One region of the Thauera sedimentorum genome, then DNA from elsewhere that is predicted to be linked to it. Evidence: predicted binding sites of a transcription regulator. Region 1 holds the regulator's gene; each other region holds the start of a gene.

Evidence for each region. The regulator sigma-54, encoded in region 1, starts transcription at its own class of promoters, with help from an activator protein. The targets are predictions, from matches to a motif close to TGGCACGCTTNCTGCTNA.
Region 2: a site for sigma-54 is predicted at 2,664-2,681, ahead of IAI53_RS11220 (HupE/UreJ family protein). Genes of this name have one in related genera too.
Region 3: a site for sigma-54 is predicted at 3,815-3,832, ahead of IAI53_RS00815 (CmpA/NrtA family ABC transporter substrate-binding protein). Genes of this name have one in related genera too.
Region 4: a site for sigma-54 is predicted at 3,075-3,092, ahead of glnA (type I glutamate--ammonia ligase). Genes of this name have one in related genera too.

Annotation. Positions count from the first base shown of each region.
Region 1 is NZ_JACTAH010000002.1:808,702-814,336, forward strand. Features, by position in the region: gene IAI53_RS13515 (diguanylate cyclase) at 1-336, opposite strand, end outside; gene hprK (HPr(Ser) kinase/phosphatase) at 451-1,389, opposite strand; gene ptsN (PTS IIA-like nitrogen regulatory protein PtsN) at 1,358-1,843, opposite strand; gene hpf (ribosome hibernation-promoting factor, HPF/YfiA family) at 1,977-2,300, opposite strand; gene IAI53_RS13535 (RNA polymerase factor sigma-54) at 2,321-3,778, opposite strand; gene lptB (LPS export ABC transporter ATP-binding protein) at 3,796-4,518, opposite strand; gene recX (recombination regulator RecX) at 4,499-4,954, opposite strand; gene recA (recombinase RecA) at 4,964-5,635, opposite strand, start outside.
Region 2 is NZ_JACTAH010000002.1:298,644-304,278, reverse strand. Features, by position in the region: gene IAI53_RS11235 (DUF3299 domain-containing protein) at 1-76, shown strand, start outside; gene mutY (A/G-specific adenine glycosylase) at 225-1,265, opposite strand; gene IAI53_RS11225 (flavin reductase family protein) at 1,387-1,887, shown strand; gene IAI53_RS11220 (HupE/UreJ family protein) at 1,952-2,527, opposite strand; gene IAI53_RS11215 (PAS domain-containing sensor histidine kinase) at 2,758-4,107, opposite strand; gene IAI53_RS11210 (nickel-dependent hydrogenase large subunit) at 4,131-5,582, opposite strand; gene IAI53_RS11205 (NADH-quinone oxidoreductase subunit B family protein) at 5,585-5,635, opposite strand, start outside.
Region 3 is NZ_JACTAH010000001.1:177,390-183,024, reverse strand. Features, by position in the region: gene cobA (uroporphyrinogen-III C-methyltransferase) at 1-488, opposite strand, end outside; gene IAI53_RS00825 (ABC transporter ATP-binding protein) at 504-1,295, opposite strand; gene ntrB (nitrate ABC transporter permease) at 1,309-2,226, opposite strand; gene IAI53_RS00815 (CmpA/NrtA family ABC transporter substrate-binding protein) at 2,255-3,655, opposite strand; gene IAI53_RS00810 (nitrate regulatory protein) at 4,109-5,404, opposite strand; gene rlmB (23S rRNA (guanosine(2251)-2'-O)-methyltransferase RlmB) at 5,560-5,635, opposite strand, start outside.
Region 4 is NZ_JACTAH010000002.1:1,354,856-1,360,490, reverse strand. Features, by position in the region: gene IAI53_RS16200 (PaaI family thioesterase) at 1-73, shown strand, start outside; gene nadA (quinolinate synthase NadA) at 129-1,229, opposite strand; gene IAI53_RS16190 (rhodanese-like domain-containing protein) at 1,281-1,733, opposite strand; gene IAI53_RS16185 (cation diffusion facilitator family transporter) at 1,796-2,974, shown strand; gene glnA (type I glutamate--ammonia ligase) at 3,152-4,561, shown strand; gene IAI53_RS16175 (DUF4124 domain-containing protein) at 4,702-5,166, shown strand; gene glnL (nitrogen regulation protein NR(II)) at 5,226-5,635, shown strand, end outside.

The sequences.
Region 1 (5,635 bases):
CGCCTTCTCCTCGGCCCGGCGCACCGGGACGCTGGGCTGCGAGGTGGCGATCGAGCCGAACAGCGCGTCGATCTGGCGCTGCAGCGCCACCATCTCCTGCGGGCGCATCGGATGGGAGCCCGCGTCGCCGATGCGGGCGAGAACGGCGTTTTCCAGCCCTTCACACAGCCGGCTCAGGCCGGGCAGGCGCAGGCGGGCGAAGTGTTCGGCGAGGCTGTTGACCGCCACGGCGAACTCGATGAACTGCTCGAGCTGGCCGTCGGCAACGTACTGCTCCCAACGGGTGCGCAGGGCGTACAGGCGGTCGTCGAACGGGTGGGGCGGCAGGGCGGTCATCGCGCGACTGTGTTTGCGGCAATCGGCAATTATGTGGCATGACGGCCGCGTACACAATCGTGCAGCGCAGCGAAGCAGCCTGGCCGGCCATCGGGCCGTCCGGGAGCGAGCCGCTCAGTCGGGCAGATCGCATGCCAGGGCGCGGCTTTGCCGGTCGATGAACTCCTGGGTGGAGTCGATGCCGCGCAACTGCAGGATGGTGGAACGCACCGCGGCCTCGAGCAGCACCGCGAGGTTGCGCCCGGCGGCCACCGGCAGGATGACCCGCGGCACCTGCACGCCCAGCACGTCCTGCACCTCCTGGTGCAGGGGCAGGCGCGAAGGGTCGTCCTGGCCGGGCTGGCGGCGTTCCAGGTGGCAGACCAGGCGCAGGCGCATCTTCCGCCGGCAGGCGGTCTCGCCGAAGATGGTGCGGATGTTGAGGATGCCCAGCCCGCGCACCTCGATGAAGTCCTGCAGCAGTTCGGGGCAGCGCCCTTCCAGCACGGTGGGAGCGATGTGCGAGAACTCGACGATGTCGTCGGCCACCAGGCCGTGGCCGCGCGAGATCAGCTCCAGCGCAAGCTCAGACTTGCCGGCCCCCGAGTTGCCGGTGATGAACACGCCCAGGCCGAGCACGTCCATGAACACGCCGTGCAGGGAGACCTTCTCCGCCAGCTGGCGCGACAGGTACTGGCGGAGCTGGTCGACCACGCCGGCCGAGGGCTGCGGCGTGGTGAACAGCGCCACGCCGATGTTCTCGCACAGCCCGTGGAGCAGGCCGGGAATCTCGCAGCCGTCGGCCACCACGATCGCGGGCGGGCGGGCGGCGAGGATCTCGTTGAGGTGATGGGCGATCTTCTCGCGCGACTGGCGGCGCGCCCAGGCGAGCTCCGCGGCCCCCAGGATCTGCAGGCGCTGCGGGTGGATGAGGTTGAGGTGGCCGACCAGGTCGGCGGGCCAGATGCGCTCTTCGGAAACGGCGATCGCGGTGTCCAGCGCGCCGCAGACGTGGGTCAGCGCGAGGCGTTGGCGCAGCGACTCATACAGCCGCGCGACGCTCGTCTGTCGCATGGGGTCCCCAGCTGGCGAACAGGGCATGGATGGTGGCCGGGTCGGGTGCGTTCTGCAGTTCCTCGCGGAAGGCGCGGTCGCTGAACATCTGGGCCAGTTCGGAGAGCAGTTGCAGATGGGTCTCGTTGGCTTGCTCCGGGACCAGCAGGATGAACAGCAGGTTCACCGGGCGGCCGTCGGGGGCGTCGAACTGTACCGGGGTGGCGAGCCGGAAGAAGGCGCCGGCCGCTTCCTGCAGGCCCTTGATGCGGCCGTGAGGAATGGCGATGCCCTGCCCCAGCCCGGTCGAACCGAGGCGTTCGCGGGAGAACAGACTGTCGAACACCACGCTGCGCGCGATGCCCTGATGGTTCTCGAACAGCAGCCCGGCTTGCTCGAACACGCGCTTCTTGCTGCTCGCGTCGAGGTCGATGACCACGTTGGACAGGGGGAGGAGTTGGGCGATCAGGCTCATTGGGTCAAGCCCCGCGCGGCACAGGACCGCAGGGTGCCGCGCGGGCGGGGGCGGTCGGGTGTCGGTTGGCGACGCGGTTCGGAAAACGCGCGAATTATACCCACACCCTAGGCCGAAAGAAGTAGTGAAGGGATCACAGCTCGCTGTTCTGGTGCTTCAGCGCTTCGTGATTGTGCTCCTGGACCTTCTGCTTGTGCTTCTGGACCTGGCGGTCGAGCTTGTCGGTCATCGCGTCGATCGCGGCATACATGTCGCCATCGTGGGCTTCGACGAAGATGTCCTTGCCGCGCGTGTGCAGGGTGACTTCCGCCTTCTGGTCGAGCTTTTCCACCGACAGGATCACTCCGACGCTGGTGACGTTGTCGAAGTGGCGAATGACGCGGTCCAGCTTCGAGCTCACGTAGTCGCGGATGGCCGGGGTGACTTCGACATGATGCCCGGTGATGGTGAGATTCATGATGACTCCTCTTTTTCAGATCAGATCGTCTTGCGCATACTGACCGGCGGGATATTGAGCGATTCGCGGTATTTGGCGATGGTGCGCCGCGCGACGACGATACCCTGCTGGCCCAACAGATCGGCAATCTTGGCGTCGGACAGGGGCTTCTTTCTGTCTTCGGCATCCACCAGCTGGCGAATCAGCGCGCGAATCGCAGTGGAGGATGCCGCCCCACCGGTATCGGTGGCGACGTGACTGCCGAAAAAATACTTGAGCTCGAACACCCCCCTGGGCGTGGCCATGAATTTCTGGGTGGTGACCCGCGACACGGTGGATTCGTGCAGTTCCAACTGGTCCGCGATCTCGCGCAGCGTGAGCGGGCGCATCGCCACCTCCCCATGATCGAAGAACTGTCGCTGCTGGTCAACGATGGCCTGGGAGACGCGCAGGATGGTGTCGAAGCGCTGCTGCACGTTCTTGATCAGCCAGCGCGCCTCCTGCAGCTGCCCGGTCAGGCCGCCGCCGTTGCCGCGGTTCTGCTGCAGGATCTGCGCGTACAGCGCGTTGATGCGCAGCTTGGGCATGGCCTCGGGGTTGAGGCTCACGGTCCAGTGGCCGCGCAGCTTGCGCACCACCACGTCGGGGATCACGTAGCGGGTTTCCTGCGCGGCGTAGCGCGAGCCCGGGTGCGGGTCCAGACTGCAGATCAGCGCATGGGCCGCGCGCAGCGCGTCGTCGTCGCAGGACAGCAGGCGCTTGAGCTTGACGAAATTGCGCTCGGCGAGCAGTTCCAGGTGGTGGTCGACGATGCGCAGCGCCAGGTCGCGCGTGGTGTCCGCGGGCGTGGCGCGCAGCTGCAGGCTCAGGCATTCCTGCGGGGTGCGCGCGCCGATGCCGGCAGGCTCCAGGTTCTGCACATGGCGCAGCGCGATGCTCAGGTCGTCCAGATCGAGGTCGAGCTCCTCCGGCAGCAGCGGCAGCAGTTCTTCCAGCGACTGGTGCAGATAGCCGTCGTCGTCGAGCGCCTCGATGATGAAGCGCACCAGGGCGCGGTCGCGGTCGGTCAGCGGGGAGAGCGCGACCTGCTGGTCGAGGTGGTCGCGCAGCGAGGTTTCGGCGGCCTGGAACTCCTGGAAATCGACGTCGTCGTCATCGTCGCGGCGGGTGCTGCCGCTGCCCGCGGCGCTCAGCCATTCACCGGCCTCGTCATAGCTCGCGGCATCGTGCTCGGGCGCCTCCTCGCGCCCGCCTTCGCCGCCCTCGGCCGCAGCCGGCGCTTCGGCGGTGCTGCTGGCCGGCGCGCTGCCGATCGGCTGCGCGGCGCCGAACTCGCTGCCGTCGCCGTCCTCGCGCTCGAGCATGGGGTTCTCCAGCAGGAAGCGCTCGATCTCCTGGTTCAGCTCGATGGTGGACAGCTGCAGCAGCTTGATCGACTGCTGCAGTTGCGGGGTGAGCGTGAGGTGCTGCGAGAGCTTGAGCTGGAGGGTCGGTTTCATGCTGGTGTCGCTGGCGCTCAGAGGCGGAAGTGTTCGCCGAGATAGACCTGGCGCACGCGCTCGTCGCGCACGATCTGGTCGGGCTGGCCGCTGGCGAGCACCCGGCCTTCGCTGATGATGTAGGCGCGGTCGCAGATGCCCAGCGTCTCGCGCACGTTGTGATCGGTGATCAGCACGCCGATGCCGCGCTGCTTGAGGAAGCGGATGATCTTCTGGATGTCGAGCACCGCAATCGGGTCCACGCCGGCGAAGGGCTCGTCGAGCAGGATCAGCCGCGGGTCGGTGGCCAGTGCGCGGGCGATCTCGCAGCGCCGGCGTTCGCCGCCGGAAAGCGACACCGCCATGCTGTCGCGCAGGTGGGCAATGTTCAGTTCGTCGAGCAGGGTTTCCAGGCGCTGGTCGATGGCGTCGCGGTCGAGCTTCTGCAGTTCCAGCACCGCGCGGATGTTCTCCTCCACGGTGAGCTTGCGGAACACGCTCATCTCCTGCGGCAGGTAGGACAAGCCGCGGCGCGCTCGCTCGTGGATCGGCAGGTGGGTCAGGCGGGCGTCGTCGAGGGTGATCTCGCCGCCATCGGCGCGTACCAGGCCGACGATCATGTAGAAACAGGTGGTCTTGCCCGCGCCGTTGGGCCCCAGCAGGCCGACGACCTCGCCGCCGTCGACCGTGAAGCCGACGTCGTGCACGACGGTGCGTGCCTTGTAGCGTTTCTGCAGTCCTTCAACCTTCAGCAGACTCATCCGGGGTCTCTTTCAACAGCTTGCGGATTACCGCGGCGGCAAAGCCGCGACCTTGCAGGAAGCGCGCCTGGCGCGCCCATTCGCGCGCATCGGCCGGCGCCTGGCCGAACTTCGCCCGCCACACGCGACGCGCGCGGTCGAGCTCCTCGTCCCCAGCCTCGCCCTCCAGCGCCGCCTCGATCAACTCGGCGGCCACGCCGCGGCTGGCCAGATCGTGGCGCAGCCGCGCGGCGCCGAAACGCCCTGCCTTGCTGCGCACCCAGGCCGCGGCGAAGCGTGCATCGGAGAGCAGTTCCAGCTCCGTCAGGCGGTCGAGCACCGCGTCGATCTCCGGCGCGCTGCCGTGGCCGGCGAGCTTGCGTGCCAGCTCGGCGCGCGAGTACTCGCGCTGGGCCAGGTAGCGCAGTGCGCGCTCGCGCAGGCCCGCTTCCGCCATGATCGCAGATCAGGCCGCGGCAGCAGCCGGTTCGCCACCCAGCGCGGGCAGCTCCTTCAGGCCCAGGGCGACGCGCACCTTGTTCTCGATCTCGCGCGCCAGCGCCGGGTTGGCGCGCAGGAACTCGCGCACATTGTCCTTGCCCTGGCCGATCTTGTCGCCGTTGTAGGCGTACCAGGCGCCCGACTTGTCGACGATCTTGTTGTCCACGCCGAGGTCGATGATCTCGCCCTCGCGGGAGACGCCCTCGCCGTAGAGGATGTCGAAGCGCGCTTCCTTGAACGGCGGGGCGACCTTGTTCTTGACCACCTTGACCTTGGTCTCGGAGCCGACCACCTCTTCGCCGCGCTTGATGGTGCCGGTGCGGCGGATGTCCATGCGCACGCTGGAGTAGAACTTCAGCGCGTTGCCGCCGGTGGTGGTCTCGGGGTTGCCGAACATCACGCCGATCTTCATGCGGATCTGGTTGATGAAGATCACCAGGGTGTTGGTGCGCTTGATGTTGGCGGTGAGCTTGCGCAGCGCCTGCGACATCAGGCGGGCCTGCAGGCCGGGCAGCTGGTCGCCCATCTCGCCTTCGATTTCGGCCTTGGGGGTGAGCGCGGCGACCGAGTCGATGACCACGATGTCCACCCCGCCGGAGCGCACCAGCATGTCGGCGATCTCCAGCGCCTGCTCGCC
Region 2 (5,635 bases), 510 kb from region 1:
ACTGGGTAACGCGGGCTATCAGCTGCGCGCGATCAAGGTGGAGGAGTACGTCGAGCCGGCGGCGAAAGCCAGATAGGAGTCCCAGCGGGTGACCGTGGTGCAACGGCAGGCAGGGTCATGTAGGAGCGGCCTTGGCCGCGATACGGCCGATGACGAAACGACGCCGCAATCGCGGCCAAGGCCGCTCCTACATGAGGTGTCGCGCCAAGGATCGGCGGCCCGCCTTAGCCTTGTCGCAACCCCCGCAGGATGCTGCGCACCGGCGTCGGCAGCGGCGCCTCGTCCAGGGCGTCCAGCGCCTGCCAGTGCAGGCTGCCGTCGGCGGCCAGGGGCGGTGTGCCGGGCAAGTCCACCAGCCAGGGGCGGATCTCCAGCACGAAGTGGGTGAAGGCGTGGGTCAGCGGGGGCAGTTCGCTTCCGCCCGCCACCTCGCCGAAACGCTGCGCCACCCAGGCCGCGGCGCCGTCCTCGCCGGCTTCCGGCAAGGCCAGCAGGCCGCCCCAGATGCCCGCGGGCGGGCGGCGTTCGAGCAGCACGGCGTCGCCCGCGCGCACCACCACGACCTGAGCACTGCGCCGTGGCGGCGTCTTGCGCGGGCGGGCGGCGGGCAGTTCGGCAGTGCGTTCCTCCCGGCGGGCCACGCAGTCGTCGGCCAGCGGGCAACGTCCGCAGGCCGGGCGGGTGCGGGTGCATACCGTGGCACCCAGGTCCATCTGCGCCTGGATGTAGGTGTCTACCCCGCTCTCCGGCAGCAACTCCGCGGCCAGCGACCACAGGCGCTGCTCGACTGCGCGCTCGCCCGGGAAGCCGTCGACGCCGAAGGCCCGGCACAGCACGCGCTTAACGTTGCCGTCGAGGATGGGCACGCGCTCGCCGAAGCAGAATGCGGCGATCGCCGCCGCGGTGGAGCGGCCGATGCCGGGCAGGCGGGCGATGTCCTCGGCGCGGCGCGGGAACTGCCCGCCGTGCTCGGCCATCACCACCTGCGCGGCCTTGTGCAGGTTGCGCGCGCGGGCGTAGTAGCCCAGCCCGCTCCACAGGCCCAGTACCGCCTCCTGCGGTGCGCCGGCGAGGTCGGCGAGCGCGGGAAAGCGCGTCAGGAAGCGCAGGTAGTAGGGGATCACGGTGTCCACCTGCGTCTGCTGCAGCATGATCTCGGACAGCCACACCCGGTAAGGCTCGCGGCTGTGCTGCCAGGGCAGGTCGTGGCGGCCGTGGCCGGCCTGCCAGGCAATCAGGCGCCCGGCAAAGTCTTGCTTGGACAAGGGTTTGGTCCTGTTTTCCGGGCTGCACGCGGGGTCGACGGAAGTCGTCCGCGCAGCCATAATCCGTCGATTGTCCAGACCGGTGCCGGGCGTATCGCCCCGTGCCGCACACCCGAAGGCCATGTCCGCACAGAACTATTACACGCACGAAGACTTCACCCGCAATTTCCGCAATGCCCTGGGCATGTTCGCCACCGGCATCACCGTGGTCACCACCCGCGCCGCCAATGGCGCGCCGGTGGGGCTGACGGTGAACTCCTTCAACTCGGTCTCGCTCGATCCGCCGCTGGTGCTGTGGAGCCTGTCGGCCAACCTGCCCAGCGTGCCGGTGTTCGAAGCCTGCGAATACTACGCCATCAACGTGCTGGCGGAAGACCAGCAGGAACTCTCGCAATTGTTCGCCAGCCGCTCCGACGACAAGTTCGCCGGCCTGGAATTCGACGAAGGCCTGGGCGGCGCGCCGCTGCTGCGCGGCTGTTGCGCGCGCTTCGAGTGCCGCAACACCCACCGCTACCCGGGCGGCGACCACATCCTGTTCGTCAGCGAAGTCGCCAACTTCGACCGCGAGGACCGTCCGCCGCTGCTCTTCCACGGCGGCGCCTACCGCCGCCTGGCGCCCTGATCCGGGCGCTCCGGTAAACGCAAAAGAGGTGGCCTCGGCCACCTCTTTTGCTTGATGCGGCCGTTCAGGCGCCGAGGAAGACCGCGCCCGCGCCGGCGATCAGCGCGCCGGCAGCGCGCTGCAGGCGCTGTGCCCACAAGCTTTGCGGCAGCCAGCGGCCGACCAGATAGCCCGCAGCGTGCAGCGCCGCGGTGGCCAGCGCAAAACCGGCCGCGTAGGCGGCCAGCGTGCCGTCGCCCATCTCGGCATGGTGGGCGTGGCCGTGGAACAGCGCGAAGGCCGCCACCAGCGGCAGCGCGGCGGCTACCGGCAGGCGCGCGGCGAAGGCGATCAGCAGGCCGAGCACCAGCACCGAGGCGGCGATGCCGGCTTCCACCGCGGGCAGCATGATGCCCAGCGCGCCCAGCCCGGCGCCGGCGAGCATCGCCAGCACGAAGCTTGCAGGCAGCGCCCAGCGCTGGCGGCCGGCCTGGCGCGCGGCGTAGAGGCCTACCGCGAGCATGGCCAGCAGGTGGTCGGCGCCGCCCAGCGGGTGGCCGAGGCCGGAGAAGAAGCTGGCCGATTCGTGGCCCGGATGAGCCAGCGCGGAGCCGCTGGCGAGGACGAGGCCGAGGGTGGTCAGCGCGCGGTTCGGGTGCATGGTGCCTCCTGGGATTCCGGATGTGGATGGATGTTCGGTAGGAGCGGGCTTGCCCGCGACGCGGCCTGCGGGAGAACTGCCGCCGCATCGCGGCCAAGGCCGCTCCTACAAATACCTTGTCGACGATGGCAGGGTGCAATCAAGTTGCGTGCCAGTCCGTTGCACGCGCCGGGAGGCGGTATGTGCATCGGGTGCTGGTCGCGTTCCTGCCGGCAGCGCATGCGCAGTGGTCAGTCGCTGACCGGTAGCTCGATCACCAGCTCGGCGCCGCCGGCCGGGTGGTTGCGGGCGGAGAGCTGGCCGCCGTGGCGCTCGACGATGCCGTAGCTGATCGACAGCCCCAGGCCGGTGCCCTTGCCCACCGGCTTGGTGGTGAAGAAGGGGTCGAAGACGTGCGCCAGGTGCTGCTCGGCGATGCCCGGGCCGTTGTCGTGGAAGCGGATGGTGGCGCGCGTGCCTTCCACCTTGCCTTCGATGTCGAGCCAGGGTTCGGGCAAGTCGCTGGTGGCGTCCCAGGCGTTCTGCACCAGGTTCATCATCACCTGCTGCATCTGCCCGGGCGAGCCTCGCACCGGGATCTGCGCCGGCAGGCGGACCTGCACGCGGAAGCCCTCGCGGGTGGCCTTGCACACCCAGCGCACCGCGCGCTCGATCACTTCCGTAAGGTTGAAGGACTGCTGCTCGTCGCGGTCTATGGCGGAGAAGCGCTTCAGGCCGTCCACGATGTCGCGGGTGCGCTCGGCGCCCTCGATCGTGCCTTCGATCAGTGGCGGCAGGTCGGCGAGGATCCGGTCGATGCGCAGCTCTGCGCGCAGTTCTGCCAGCCTTGCGGGCGCTTCCCCGGCGTGCAGTGCGGCCAGGTAGGACTCCAGCCGCCCGGCGTAGCGCTGCAGCGCATGCACGTTGCCGAGGATGAAGCTGATCGGGTTGTTCAGCTCGTGTGCCACCCCGGCCACCAGGCGGCCGAGCGAGGCCATCTTCTCGGAGTGCAGCAGTTGCTGCTGGGTGCGCTTGAGGTCCTCGTGGGCCTGCCGCAAGGCCTGGTAGGCGCGGCGCAGCTCGCCCACCGGACGGCCGGTGACCACCATGCCGAGCGACTTGCCCACGGCGTTGTAGCGAGGCGTGCAGTTGAGCGACACCGGCACCGCCGAGCCGTCGCGCGCGCGCAGGGGCAGCTCGCAGTCGTGCACGCTTTCCTCGCCGTACAGGGTGAGCAGGTGGCGGGCCTGGGTGCGTGCCACGTCGTCGGCGAACAGCTCGAACACCGTGGTGCCGCGCAGCTCGTCCAGCTCCTTGCCGGTGAAGTCGAGCAGGGAGCGGTTCACGTCCTCGATGTTTCCATTGCGGTCGCACACCACCAGGATGTCGGACATCGAGGTGAGCACCGAGAGGATGAACTGTTGCGACTCCTCCAGCTTGGCGTTCTTCTGTTCGAGGGCGACCTCGTACTGCAGCAGGTCGGAATACACCTCGTCCATCTTGTGGATGACGTCCATCCACACGTCCTCGCCCACGCCCACCAGTTCGCCGGGGTGGCCGGTGTGCTGCAGGGGAAGGTTGGGCTTGGGCTGGTCGCTCATGGTGGGGCCGGAGTGTACGCCGCTCAATGCACGGTGCATACCATGCAGGGGTCGAAGGAGCGCACCACGTGCTGCACCGCGAGCGGCACGCGGGCGTCGTCCGCAGGCAGGCCGACCAGGGCCTGTTCCAGCGCGCCGGGGGTGCCGGCGGCGTCGCGCGGGGAGAAGTTCCAGGTGGTGGGCGCGATGATCTGGTAGCCGGCGATGCGCCCGTGGCGGATCACCAGCCAGTGGCCCAGCGCGCCGCGCGCAGCTTCGACCAGGCCGCAGCCCATGGCCTCGTCGGGCAGTGCGCCCTGGGCGCAGAAGGGCTCGCCGGGCTGCAGGGCCTGCACCCAGGCCTCCATGGCGGGGACTACGCGGGCCAGTTCCAGCAAGCGGCACACTACGCGTGCCAGCACGCTGGCGCCATCGCGTGCGACCAGGTTGCGCGCCAGCGGATGGCCGTCCACCACCTGACGGGCCAGCGCACCGCATTCGACCACCCGGCCGGCGAGGCGCGGGGCCTTGCACCAGGAGTAGGCGCCGTCCTTGTCTGCGTCCGGCTCGGTCAGCCCGCGCCACGGGTGACGGGCCTCGCCCTGCATCCAGGCGTGGCTCAGATCCTCGCGGATCTCGTCCGGATCGAAGGCAGCGACCGTAGCGGTTTCCGGCTGCCAGACCCCGCGTGCAAACAGCGGCGTGCCGGCCAGCGGATAGGCGCCGTGGCTGATGAAGCGGTCTGTGGCGCGGCCGATGCGGGCCAGCCCGAGATCGTCGGCGATCTCCAGGAACAGGCGCAGGTCGGAGCTGGCCGGCGCGCGCGCTGCGGCCCAGGCGGCCAGCGCGTCGGCCGAGTCGAGCGCCGCGATCGTCTCCAGCGTATCGCCGAAGGTGTGGCGCTCCAGCCAGCGGCGGAACTCACGCAGCAGCGCGTACAGGCGGATCTTCTCCGCCGCACTGACCGCGCGCGCCGAGCCACCCGGCTGCAGCGAGAGCGTATGCGGCCACTTGCCGGCGAGGATGCCGGTGAGCTGCAGGAAGGCCGCGCGCGCCGGCACGGCCTCTGCCGCGGCGCTGCCGTGCACGGCCTTGAAGCGCGCGCGTGCGGCGTCGAACCACGGCCGCCCGGCATAGGCCTCGCGGGCGAAGTCCGGCATGAAGAAGAGGTAGAAATGGGTGAAGTGGTCGGCCAGGTTCTCCGCCGCCAGCACCAGGTTGCCGGCCAGCTCGCCGTTGGCTGGCACCGCCAAGCCCATGGCCTCGCGCAGCGCGGCGGCGGCGGCCGCCGACTGCGACACCGAGCAGATGCCGCAGATGCGAGGCACCAGCACCAGCGCGTCGCGCGGGTCCTTGCCACGCAGGATCTGCTCGAAGCCGCGGAACAGCGGGGAGTTCACATAGGCTGCTGCCACCCGCCCGTCGGCCACCTCCAACTGCACTTCGAGGTCGCCTTCGACGCGGTTGAAGGGGCCGAGAACGATGCGCTCGCCCATGCTCACTTCAGCCCGGTACGGCGGATCGCCGGCGTGACCGCAAGGTGGTCGGC
Region 3 (5,635 bases), on a different contig from region 1:
CCGGTACTGGCGAGTGCAGCCCAGTTGGGCTCACCACAGCCCTCGCCGGCGGTACCGGTGACCAGGGTCACGCCATGGGTGTAGGCGCGGTGGGTGACCGGGATTCCCGCGGCGGCCGGCACCGCGATGCCGGCGGTGAGCCCCGGCACCACCTCGGCCTCCACGCCGGCCACGGCCAGCGCCTCGATCTCTTCGCCGCCACGCCCGAACACATAGGGGTCGCCACCCTTGAGGCGCACCACGGTGCGGCCGCGCCGCGCGTAGCGCACCATCAGGCGGTGGATGAAGTCCTGTGGGGTGGAGGCCCGCCCGCCGCGCTTGCCCACCTTGAGCACGCGTGCCGCGGGGCGCACCAGGGCGAGGATCTCGGCCGACACCAGGTCGTCGGCCAGCACGATCTCCGCCTGTTCGGTGAGCACCCTGGCCGCGCGCAGGGTGAGCAGGTCCGCGGCGCCCGGTCCGGCACCGATCAGATATACCTTGGACATGATGGGTCCCCCGCGTCAGGCCGCGCGCTTGAGCTGCTTGTGGTAGAGGAACTCCATGATCGCCGCGCGGCACTCCGCGAACTGCGGGTCATGGGCCAGGGCCAGGCGGTCGCGCGGGCGCTCCAGCTTGACCTCGAGGATCTCGCCGATGGTCGCGCCCGGGCCGTTGGTGAGCATCACCACGCGGTCGGAGAGCAGCACGGCCTCATCGACGTCGTGGGTCACCATCACCGTGGTGGCGCCGGTGGCGGCCATGATCTTCATCAGCTCGTCCTGCAGGTTGGCGCGGGTGAGCGCGTCGAGCGCGCCGAAGGGCTCGTCCATCAGCAGGATGCGCGGCTGCATGGCCAGCGCGCGGGCGATGCCCACACGCTGCTTCATGCCGCCGGAGATCTCGTGCGGATACTTGGCTTCGGCGTGCGACAGGCCGACCAGATCGAGCGCGGCGCGGGTGCGCTCGCGCAGCCTGGCCTTGGGCTCGGTGGCGGCAAACACCCGCTCGACCGCGAGATAGACGTTGTTGAAGCAGCTCAGCCAGGGCAGCAGCGAGTGGTTCTGGAACACCACCGCGCGCTCCGGGCCGGGGCCGGCGATCTCGCGGCCGTCGCACAGCAGCACCCCGTCGGTGGGCGTGGTCAGCCCGGCGATCAGGTTGAGCAGGGTGGACTTGCCGCAACCCGAGTGGCCGATCAGCGAGACGAACTCGCCTTCGCGGATCTGCAGGTCGATGTCGCGCAGCGCGACGAAGCGGCCCTTGCGGGTGTCGAAGGTCTGACCGACGCCCTCGATGGAAACGATCTTCTTCATGGTGCGTTCTCCTTCAGCGCGCTTCGAAGCTGAACCGGCGGGCGACCAGCAGCAGCGCGTGCTCCAGGGCCAGGCCAACCAGGCCGATGATGACGATGGCAATCAGGATGTGCTCGACTTTGAGGTTGTTCCACTCGTCCCACACCCAGAAGCCGATGCCGATGCCGCCGGTGAGCATCTCGGCGGCGACGATCACCAGCCAGGCGGTGCCCACCGCCAGGCGCACGCCGGTGAGGATGCTGGGCAGCACCGCGGGGAAGAGGATGCGGGTGACCACCTTCCATTCGGACAGGTTGAGCACGCGCGCCACGTTGAGGTAGTCCTGCGGCACGGCGCGCACGCCGGCGGCGGTGTTGATGATCATCGGCCAGATCGAGCACACGAAGATCACCCAGATCGCCGCCAGGTTGGCCTCCTGGAACACCAGCAGGCCGATCGGCAGCCAGGCCAGCGGGGAGACCGGACGCAGCAGGCCGATGACCGGCTCGGCGGCGGTGCTCATGAAGCGGAAGCGGCCGACGATGAAACCGAGCGGGATGCCGACCAGCGCCGCCAGGCCGAAGCCCACGCCCACCCGGCCGAGCGAGTAAAGCACGTTCCAGCCGATGCCCATGTCGTTGGGGCCGTTGCTGTAGAAAGGCTCGGCGAGCAGCTCGACCGCGGCCTGCCAGGTGGCCCGCGGGCCGGGGAAGGTGTCCAGCGAATCGGCCACCGCCCACCAGATCACCAGCAGCACCGCCAGGCCGCTGAGCGCCGCGACGGTCGAGCGGATGGCCTGGTTGATCCAGGGGCCGAGGCGCTCGGCGAGCGGCACCGCGGGCGGCTTCTCGGCCACCGCCTGCAGCGGCACGCTACGTGCCGCCGGGCGGGCGGGCTTGTCCGCGGCCGGCGCGGCGGCGGCCTTGTCGAGAGTGAGCGGAATCGAACTCATGGCGTTCTCCTTGTCCGGGTGGCGCGGATCAGGCATTGGCCTGGGCCAGGGCGGCGAGATCGACCTTGCGGGCGTGGATCTCGAAGCTCTTCAGGTAGTCCAGCGGCTTGGCGGGGTCGAAGGTCTTGCCGTCGAAGAAGCGGTCCGGGCCCATGGCGATCGGCGCGGTCGCCTTGTCCAGGGTCCAGCCGGCGGCGTTGCTGCCTTCGGTCTTGAAGTCGATGGTCGGCACGGCGATGCCCAGGTCCTTGGCCGCATCGCGGTAGATGTCGCTGCGATAGACCTGGGCGGCCACCTTGTGGAAGTTGATCGGCTGCTCGATCTGCCCCCAGCGCACCATCTGGGTGAGGAACCACACTGCGTGCGACTGCCACGGGAAGGTGGCGGCGTAGCGGTAGAAGACGTTGAAGTCCGGCATCTGCTGCGGGCCTTCGGCCTTGGTGTACAGCCAGGTGCCGGTCATCGAGTTCTCCACCACCGACTCGGGCGCATTGACGTAGGACTTGGCGGAGATGATCTTCACCACTTCCTTGCGGTTCTCCGGCTGGTCCATCCACTGCGCGGCCTCGATCAGCGCGCGCACCGCGGCCTTGTGGGTGTTGGGGTGCTTGTCGGCCCACTCGCGGGTCACGCCGAAGACCTTCTCCGGGTTGTTGTTCCAGATCTCGTAGTTGGTGATGATCGAGCGGCCGATGCCCATCTCCACCGCGCGCTGGTTCCACGGTTCGCCGACGCAGTAGCCGACGATGTTCTTCGACTGCAGGTTGGCGACCATCTGCGGCGGCGGGATGACGATCAGGCGCACGTCGCGGTCCGGGTCGATGCCGGCGGAGGCCATCCAGTAGCGGATCTCGTAGTTGTGGGTGGACACCGGGAACACCATCGCGAAGGTCATCGGCTCCTTGCCGGCGGCCTTGTCGGCGTCGATCACCTTCTTGAGCGCCTTGGCGGTGGTCGGGCGGGTCTTCATGGCCTCGGGGTCGGCTTCCACCATGCGCTCGTAGAGCTCGTTGGAAACCGTGATGCCGTTGCCGTTGAGGTCCATGGAGAAGGCGGTGATGGTTTCCTTCTGGGTGGCGCCCACGCCCAGCGTGGCGGCGATGGGCATGCCGGCCAGCATGTGCGCGCCATCGAGCTCGCCAAGCGAGACCTTGTCGCGGATGTTGGCCCAGGACGCTTCCTTGGAAACCATCACGTCCAGGCCGTGCTTCTTGAAGAAGCCCTTCTCCTTGGCGATGACGATGGGCGCACAGTCGGTGAGCGGGATGATGCCGAACTTCAGCGCGGTCTTCTCCAGGCCCTCGCTGCCCGCAGCCCAGGCACCGGCGGGGAACAGCGAGGACAGCATGGCGGCACCGCCCAGGCCGGCACCGGCCTTGATGAAGCCGCGACGCGACAGGGTGGGAAAGTCCTTGCTCTGCTTGCTCATGGTTGAACTCCTGAAAAGCGGTTCGGAAAAACAAAAAGGCGCCCATCTCGCCCCTGCGCCGTCGCCGGGGGAAATGGACGCCGTTGTCCAATGTGTTCGCGGTACTGCCTGTTGCTGCCTCGAACGCCGAACCGCCGTTGGTCCAGCCTCGAGCATTCTTTAGCAGGGGGCGTGCCAGAACCGTCGAATCCGCTTTACCAGGGGGTTTCCGATGAATTCACCCTCTTTCCCATCCGGCAGCGGAGCGTCTACAGCGCACTATTGCAGTGCAGCATCCGCCGCTGGCGCACGCCTGCGGTGCGGCCTGCCGGGGCAGGCGACGGGGGTGCGGGAGCGCCCTGGAGCGCGATGCGGCAGGCGGGAAAAGAACGCTGCAATCGCGGGCAAGCCCGCTCCTACCATTTGCAGGAGCGGGCTTGCCCGCGACATCCGCCGTCTCCGCGGGTGAAACGCTCAGGGCCCCGAGGGCAGCAGGTCGGCCAGCGCCAGCGTGGCTTCGGCCACGTCCACCAGCCGGCGTCCCTGGTTCATCGCGGTCTGGCGCAGCATCTTGTAGGCCTGGTCCTCGGTGAGCCCGCGGTGCGCCATCAGCAGGCCCTTGGCGCGCTCGATCACCTTGCGCTCGTTGAGCGCGCCGCGCACTGCGTTGAGTTCGTCGCTCATCGCCTGCAGGCGGCGCGACTGGGCCTGCAGCATGTCGAGCACCGAGCGCCCGAGTTGCGGCCCCAGGCCGTCCGCGGCCAGCAGTTCGCCGTTTGCGTGCGGATCGCCGTCCGCACCCGCCAGCGCGCGCTCGAAGAACACCGCCACCGGCGGCACGCCCCCCGGGGCACCGGCCACCAGCGCATCGAGCAAGGACTTCTGGTCGTGCAGCTCGGCGCGCGCGTCGGAGATTTTGCCCGCACACAAGGTCCGCAAATGGGCCGCCAGCGCGTCCTCGACGGCGCGCATCGCATCCAGCCGCGTCGTGCAGCACTCGAACCAGGCATCGCTCAGCTCGGCATCCAGGACGCCGTCCGCGGGTGTGGCGCACAGCACGCGGCGCAGGCGCTCCAGTTCGGCCAGCGTGCCGGCTTGCTGCTGGGCGTGCCACAGCGCCACGGTGTCGCTGCCGGCGAACTCCGCGAACAGCTGGAAGCAGCGCTCCTGCGCCTCGATCAGGTGCAGCAGGCGCTGCTGGCGGGATGCGTCCGCACGGCCGGCGGCAAAGGCCGCGGCCCCGGTGGCGCGCTCCTGCCCGGCCAGTTCCTTGCCCTGCATGAAGTTGAACAGCGCCACCAGGGCGCGCGACACCGCCGGGTCGCAGGCCGTGTCGGCGGCCTCGAACACCACGGCGAGCAGGCCGGCGATCAGTTCCGAGAAGGCCGCGGTGACCTGCGCCGGGCTCAGAACTTGCGCGGCGATGCGCTCGCGCAGCGCGGGCAACGCATCCAGCCCGTGCAGCACCCAGGCGATGCGCGAGAACAGCCGCGCGCCGCCGGACATGCGCCCGGTATCGACATCCAGGCGGTACAGGCGCTGGCGTACCTCGGCCTCGGCCGCTGCGCCTTCGGCGATGATCTGCAGCCGCTGGGCGGCGAAGCGGCTGCCGCCCGAGCCCAGGTAAACGTTGGAGGCGCCGCGCTCCTTCTGCAGCACGTGCACCAGGCGGGCGATGCCGCCCAGCAGTTCCGCGGTCGTGGCCAGTTGTTCCAGGCCTTGGATCTCGCAGCGCTTGGCCGCGAGCAGAAAGCCGGCCGCTGATTTCATCGTCCTCTGCGCTCCCATGCTGCTTGCTTCGCGGCGAGCCCCCGTGGCCCGCCGGCCAGGAGCTCATGCAAGTACCGTGCGCAGCAACGCGGAAAGCACGACGCCCGCCGGGCACCGGAGGTGCCGGACGGGCGTCGGGAAGGGACCGCCGGCGCTCAGGCGGTGCGCTGGCGCCGCGCCTCGAACAGGCAGATGCCGCTGGCCACCGAGACGTTGAGACTCTCCACGCTG
Region 4 (5,635 bases), 550 kb from region 1:
CAGCGACGAGGCCAGCGGACGCACCCTGGCGCTGTTCCGCTGCACGCAGATGATCCTCTGGCCGAAGTCGTAAACAAAAAAGGCGGCCCCTCGCGGGCCGCCCTTTTCTCTCGCGGTGAGCGGGCCGTTCAGGACACGGCCAGCATGCGGTCCAGTGCCACGCGGGCCAGTTCCGCCTCATGCGCCGGCACGCGAATGGCGTTCACCACCTTGCCGTCGGCCAGGTTCTCCAGCGACCAGGCCAGATGCTGCGGATCGATGCGCTGCATGGTCGAGCACATGCACACCGTGGGCGCCATGAACTGCACGGTCTTGCCTTCCGGCTTCATCTCCTCGGCCAGGCGGTTGACCAGGTTCAGCTCGGTGCCCACCAGCCACTGGGTATTGGGCGGTGCTGCGGCGATGGTCTTGATGATGTACTCGGTGGAGCCGACGTAGTCGGAGTTGATGCACACGTCGAGATTGCTCTCCGGGTGCGAAATCACGAAGCCGTCCGGGTGCTGCATGCGCCAGCGGCGGATGTGGCTCTCCTGGAACATCTGGTGCACCGAGCAGTGCCCCTTCCACAGCAGGATCTTGGCCTTGTGGATCTGCTCCGGGGTGAGGCCGCCGTACTCCAGGTCCGGGTCCCACACCACCATCTCGTCGAGCGCGATGCCTTTCTTGTAGCCGGTCCACCGGCCCAGGTGCTGGTCGGGGAAGAACAACACCTTCTCGCGCTGTGCGAAGGCCCAGTCGAGGATGGTCGGCGCATTGGTCGAGGTGCACACGATGCCGCCGTGCTCGCCGCAGAAGGCCTTCAGGTCGGCCGCGGAGTTGATGTAGGTGACCGGGGTGATCAGCTCATCCGGCCTGCCCAGCACCTCGGTGAGCTCGCGCCAGCAGCGCTCGACCTTGGCGAGGTTGGCCATGTCGGCCATCGAACAGCCGGCCGCCAAGTCCGGCAGGATCGCTGTCTGCCCCGGCTTGGAGAGGATGTCCGCGACCTCGGCCATGAAATGCACGCCGCAGAAGACGATGAACTCGGCGTCGGTCTCGGACGCCAGGCGCGCGAGCTTGAGCGAATCGCCGGTCAGGTCGGCGTGGCGGTATACGTCGGCGCGCTGGTAGTGGTGGCACAGCAGCACCGCCTTGTTGCCCAGGCGCGCGCGCGCGGCGCGGATGCGTTCCTGGGCTTCCTCGTCCTGCAGCACGTTGAAGCGGTCGAATGCGATGGTGGCGACTTCCATGATGCGTGGTCTCTGCGTGAACTCGTTGGGATAAGCCCGCGGGGGGCCGGTTCAGCCCTGGTGCCAGGGCAGGCCCGCATGCCGCCAGCCACCGACGCGGTTGCGCTGGCCGTTGGCGTCGCGGTCGCCCTCGAAACCTTCCAGGACGTTGTAGCAGTTGCTGTAGCCGGCGCCGATGGCGGCACGCGCCGCCGCGTCCGAGCGGGCGCCGGAGCGGCACATGAACATCACCAGGGCCTCGGGGTCGACCTGGTGGCGCAACTGCGCAACGAAGTTGGGGTTCGGCTGGCCACCCGGCCAGCTCTGCCACTCGATCTCCACCGCGCCGGGCACGCGGCCGACCCAGTCCCACTCGGCGCGGGTTCGCACGTCCACCAGTTTTGCCCCCGGCGCGTGCTGCCACACCTGCCAAGCCTCCTGCGGCGTCAGCGCCCCCTGGTAGGGCAGCTTGAGTTGCTGGGCACGCTGCTCGGCAAGCCTGAGCAGGTCGGAGAGGGTTCCCATAAGGCGGTCCGGCTAGAATGGAGTCGAACTGCAAAGTATACCCCCGCCGACCGCGCCACGACATGCCCTCCACCGACTCGCACACCCTTCCGCCCCGCGCCGCGCCGGGCAACGCCGAACGCGGCGCCGCCATCCAGAAAGTCACCCTGGTGGCCATCCTCACCAATGCCACGCTCGCCATCGGTCAGGTGATCGTCGGCCTGTTCGCCAACGCCTTCAGCCTGGTGGCCGACGCCACCCACACCCTGTCCGACCTGGTCACCGACATCATGGTGCTGCTCGCCGCGCGCAGCGGCGCCGAACCGGCCGACAAGAACCACCCCTACGGCCACGGGCGCATCGAAACCGTCGCTTCGCTGGCGCTGGGCGTGGTGCTGCTCGGCGTCGGCCTGGGCTTCCTGTGGAGTTCCGGCCTCCGCCTGCAGAGCACCGGCCAGCTCCCCGCCCTCCATCCGGCGGCGCTGGTCATGGCCATCTTCACCCTCGCCGCGAAGGAGGGCCTGTTCCGCTTCACGCTGCGCGCGGCGCGCCGCCTGAAGGCGCCGGTGCTCGAGGCGAATGCCTGGCATGCGCGCTCTGATGCGGCGTCCTCGCTGGTGGTGGCCGCGGGCATCGGCGGCAGCCTGGCCGGCTACACCTTTCTCGAGCCGCTGGCCGCGGCGGTGGTCGGCTTCCTGATCGCGCACATGGGGGTGCGCCTGGCCTGGCGGGCGGTGCGCGAGCTGATCGACACCGGCCTGCCCGAGGAAGAACTCGACCGCCTGCGGACCACCATCTCCGAAACCCCGGGCGTCGCAGGCCTGCACGACCTGCGCACCCGGCGCATGGCCGACAAGGTCCTGTGCGACGCCCATGTCCGCGTCGACCCGCGCATCACCGTCTCCGAAGGCCATCGCGTCTCCGACGCGGTGTACTTCCGCGTGCGCGCCGCCCATCCGGACGTCCAGGAGGTGCTGGTGCACATCGACGCCGAGGACGACGGCGACCTGCAGGTCGTTCCGCCCGGTCCGCTGCCCGGACGCCAGCAGGTCGCAGAACTGGTGCGCGAGATCATCGGCGCAGATGGACCGGCTCCGCTGCGGGTGCAGATCCACTATCTCGGCGATCGCCTGGAGGTCGAAGTGCTCTTGCCCGCATGCCCGCGATCGGATCTCGATGCACTCAAACGGCGCGCGACAGACCGTATCGACCAGGACCCGATCTACCGCAGCATCGACTTCTATACCCGCATCGCACCATAAGAGGGCGCACCCATCGCGCACAGCACCGTCTTGGTGCATCTCTGCCGACCCGCTGTGCAAATTGCCCTTGTGGCACAATGCTGAACGGCCCCGAAACGCATGGCACGGATACTGCTTTATTGCGCCGCAACGGAGTGACCGTTACCCGAATTTCGCCTCATCTCACCAGGAGTGAATATGAACGCTCAAGACGTCATGAAGATGATCCAGGAAAACGAAGTCCGCTTCGTTGACCTGCGCTTTACCGACACTCGCGGCAAGGAGCAGCACGTCGGCCTGCCGGTGTCGGCCTTCGAAGAGGAGCACTTCGAGCAAGGCCACCCGTTCGACGGTTCGTCGATCGCCGGCTGGAAGGGTATCCAGGCTTCCGACATGATCCTGATGCCGGACGCAGCCTCCGCCTACATCGACCCCTTCTTCGACGAAACCACCCTGGTGCTGACCTGCGACGTGGTTGAGCCGTCCGACGGCAAGGGCTATGACCGCGACCCGCGCTCGATCGCCAAGCGCGCCGAGGCCTACCTGAAGAGCACCGGCATCGGCGACACCGCCTTCTTCGGTCCCGAGCCCGAATTCTTCATCTTCGACGCGGTCGAGTGGTCGGTCGACATGTCCGGCGTGATGAGCAAGATCATCTCCGAAGAGGCCGCCTGGTCCACCGCCGACAAGTTCGAAGGCGGCAACACCGGCCACCGTCCGAAGGTCAAGGGCGGCTACTTCCCGGTTCCGCCGGTCGACAGCCTCAACGACATCCGCGCCGCCATGTGCCTGGCGCTGGAAGCCGCCGGCATCCCGGTCGAGGTGCACCACCACGAAGTGGCCAACGCCGGCCAGTGCGAGATCGGCACCAAGTTCAGCACCCTGACCAAGCGCGCCGACTGGACCCAGACGCTGAAGTACATCGTGCACAACGTCGCCCACCAGTACGGCAAGACCGCCACCTTCATGCCCAAGCCCATCGTCGGCGACAACGGCTCCGGCATGCACGTGCACCAGTCGATCTGGAAGGACGGCCAGAACCTGTTCGCGGGCAACGGCTATGCCGGCCTGTCCGAGACCGCGCTGTACTACATCGGCGGCATCATCAAGCACGCCAAGGCGCTGAACGCGATCACCAACCCGGCGACCAACTCGTACAAGCGCCTGGTGCCGCACTACGAAGCCCCGATCAAGCTGGCCTACTCCGCCCGCAACCGCTCGGCCTCGATCCGCATCCCCTACGTCGCCAACCCGAAGGGCCGTCGTATCGAGTCGCGCTTCCCGGATCCGGCTGCCAACCCCTACCTGTGCTTCGCCGCGCTGCTGATGGCGGGCCTGGACGGCATCCAGAACAAGATCCACCCGGGCGACCCGGCCGACAAGAACCTCTACGACCTGCCGCCGGAAGAAGACGCGCTGATCCCGACCGTGTGCTTCAGCCTGGACCAGGCCCTGGCCGAGCTGGACAAGGATCGTGAGTTCCTGACCCGCGGCGGCGTGTTCTCCAATGACTTCATCGATGCCTTCATCGAGCTGAAGTCCGAGGAAGTGAACCGCCTGCGCGTGACCACCCACCCGGTGGAATTCGACATGTACTACAGCCTGTAATCCGGGCTTCGGCAGTCGCCAGAAAGGGACGGGCATTGCCCGTCCCTTTTTTATCGGGTCTAATCGTCCGACCGGCTCGCAGAACCTCTGCCACAAAGCCGGAGTCATAATCGATCCGATTCGACCGGATGAAAACACCGATGCACAGACTGCTCCTGCTGCTCACCCTCCTTGCCGGTTCGGCACACGCGCAGGTCTACAAGTGCGTGGATGAGGAAGGGCGCGTCACCTATACCAACGACCGGACCATCGCCAAGGGCTGCACGCAGCTGTCGCAGGACCAGCCGGTGTCCACGATCCCTGCGCCCGCGGCCCGTCCGAGCCCGGCGCCGTCCGCCGCGCCGCAGAACTTTCCGCGGGTGAGCCCCGACGCGCAGCGCGAGCGCGACCAGTCGCGCCGCCAGATTCTCGAGAAGGAACTCGCGCAGGAGGAATCCGCGCTGGCCGAGGCGCAGAAGGCGCTGGCCGACCAGGAAGCCGTGCGCTACGGCAACGAGCGCAACTACCAGCGCGTGCTCGACCGCCTTGCGCCATTCAAGGAAAAGGTCGAGCAGCACCAGCGCAACGTCGATGCGCTGAAGCGCGAGCTGCGCGAGCTGAGGTAATCCGGTCGCTCTGGCGCGCGTCTTGCTAAGCAGTTCCACGGCAAACTCCGACCGCGCCCATGACCCGACACACGCACACCCTCACCACCGCCGGCCCCTTTGCCGGACTTGATCTGCTCTCCTCGGCCGTCGTGCTGGTCGACGCCGAACTGATCATCCGCTATCTCAATCCGGGCGCGGAAAACCTCTTCGCGATCAGCCAGCGCAAGCTGCTCGGGCAGCCGCTGGCCCGCCTGCTCGGCGATCCGCCTGGCCTCGCGGCCGCGCTGCACAACGCCCTGCACAACAGCTGGAGCTACACCGGGCAGGATCTGCGCATCCAGCGTCCCGGCAGCGAAGCGCTGCACCTGGACTGCACGGTCAGCCCGATCGAGGCGGAAGGCGTCAGCCTGCTGCTCGAGTTCCGCCCGATCGATGCCCAGTTGCGCGTGGCGCGCGAGGAGCAACTGCTCCAGCAGCAACAGGCCAA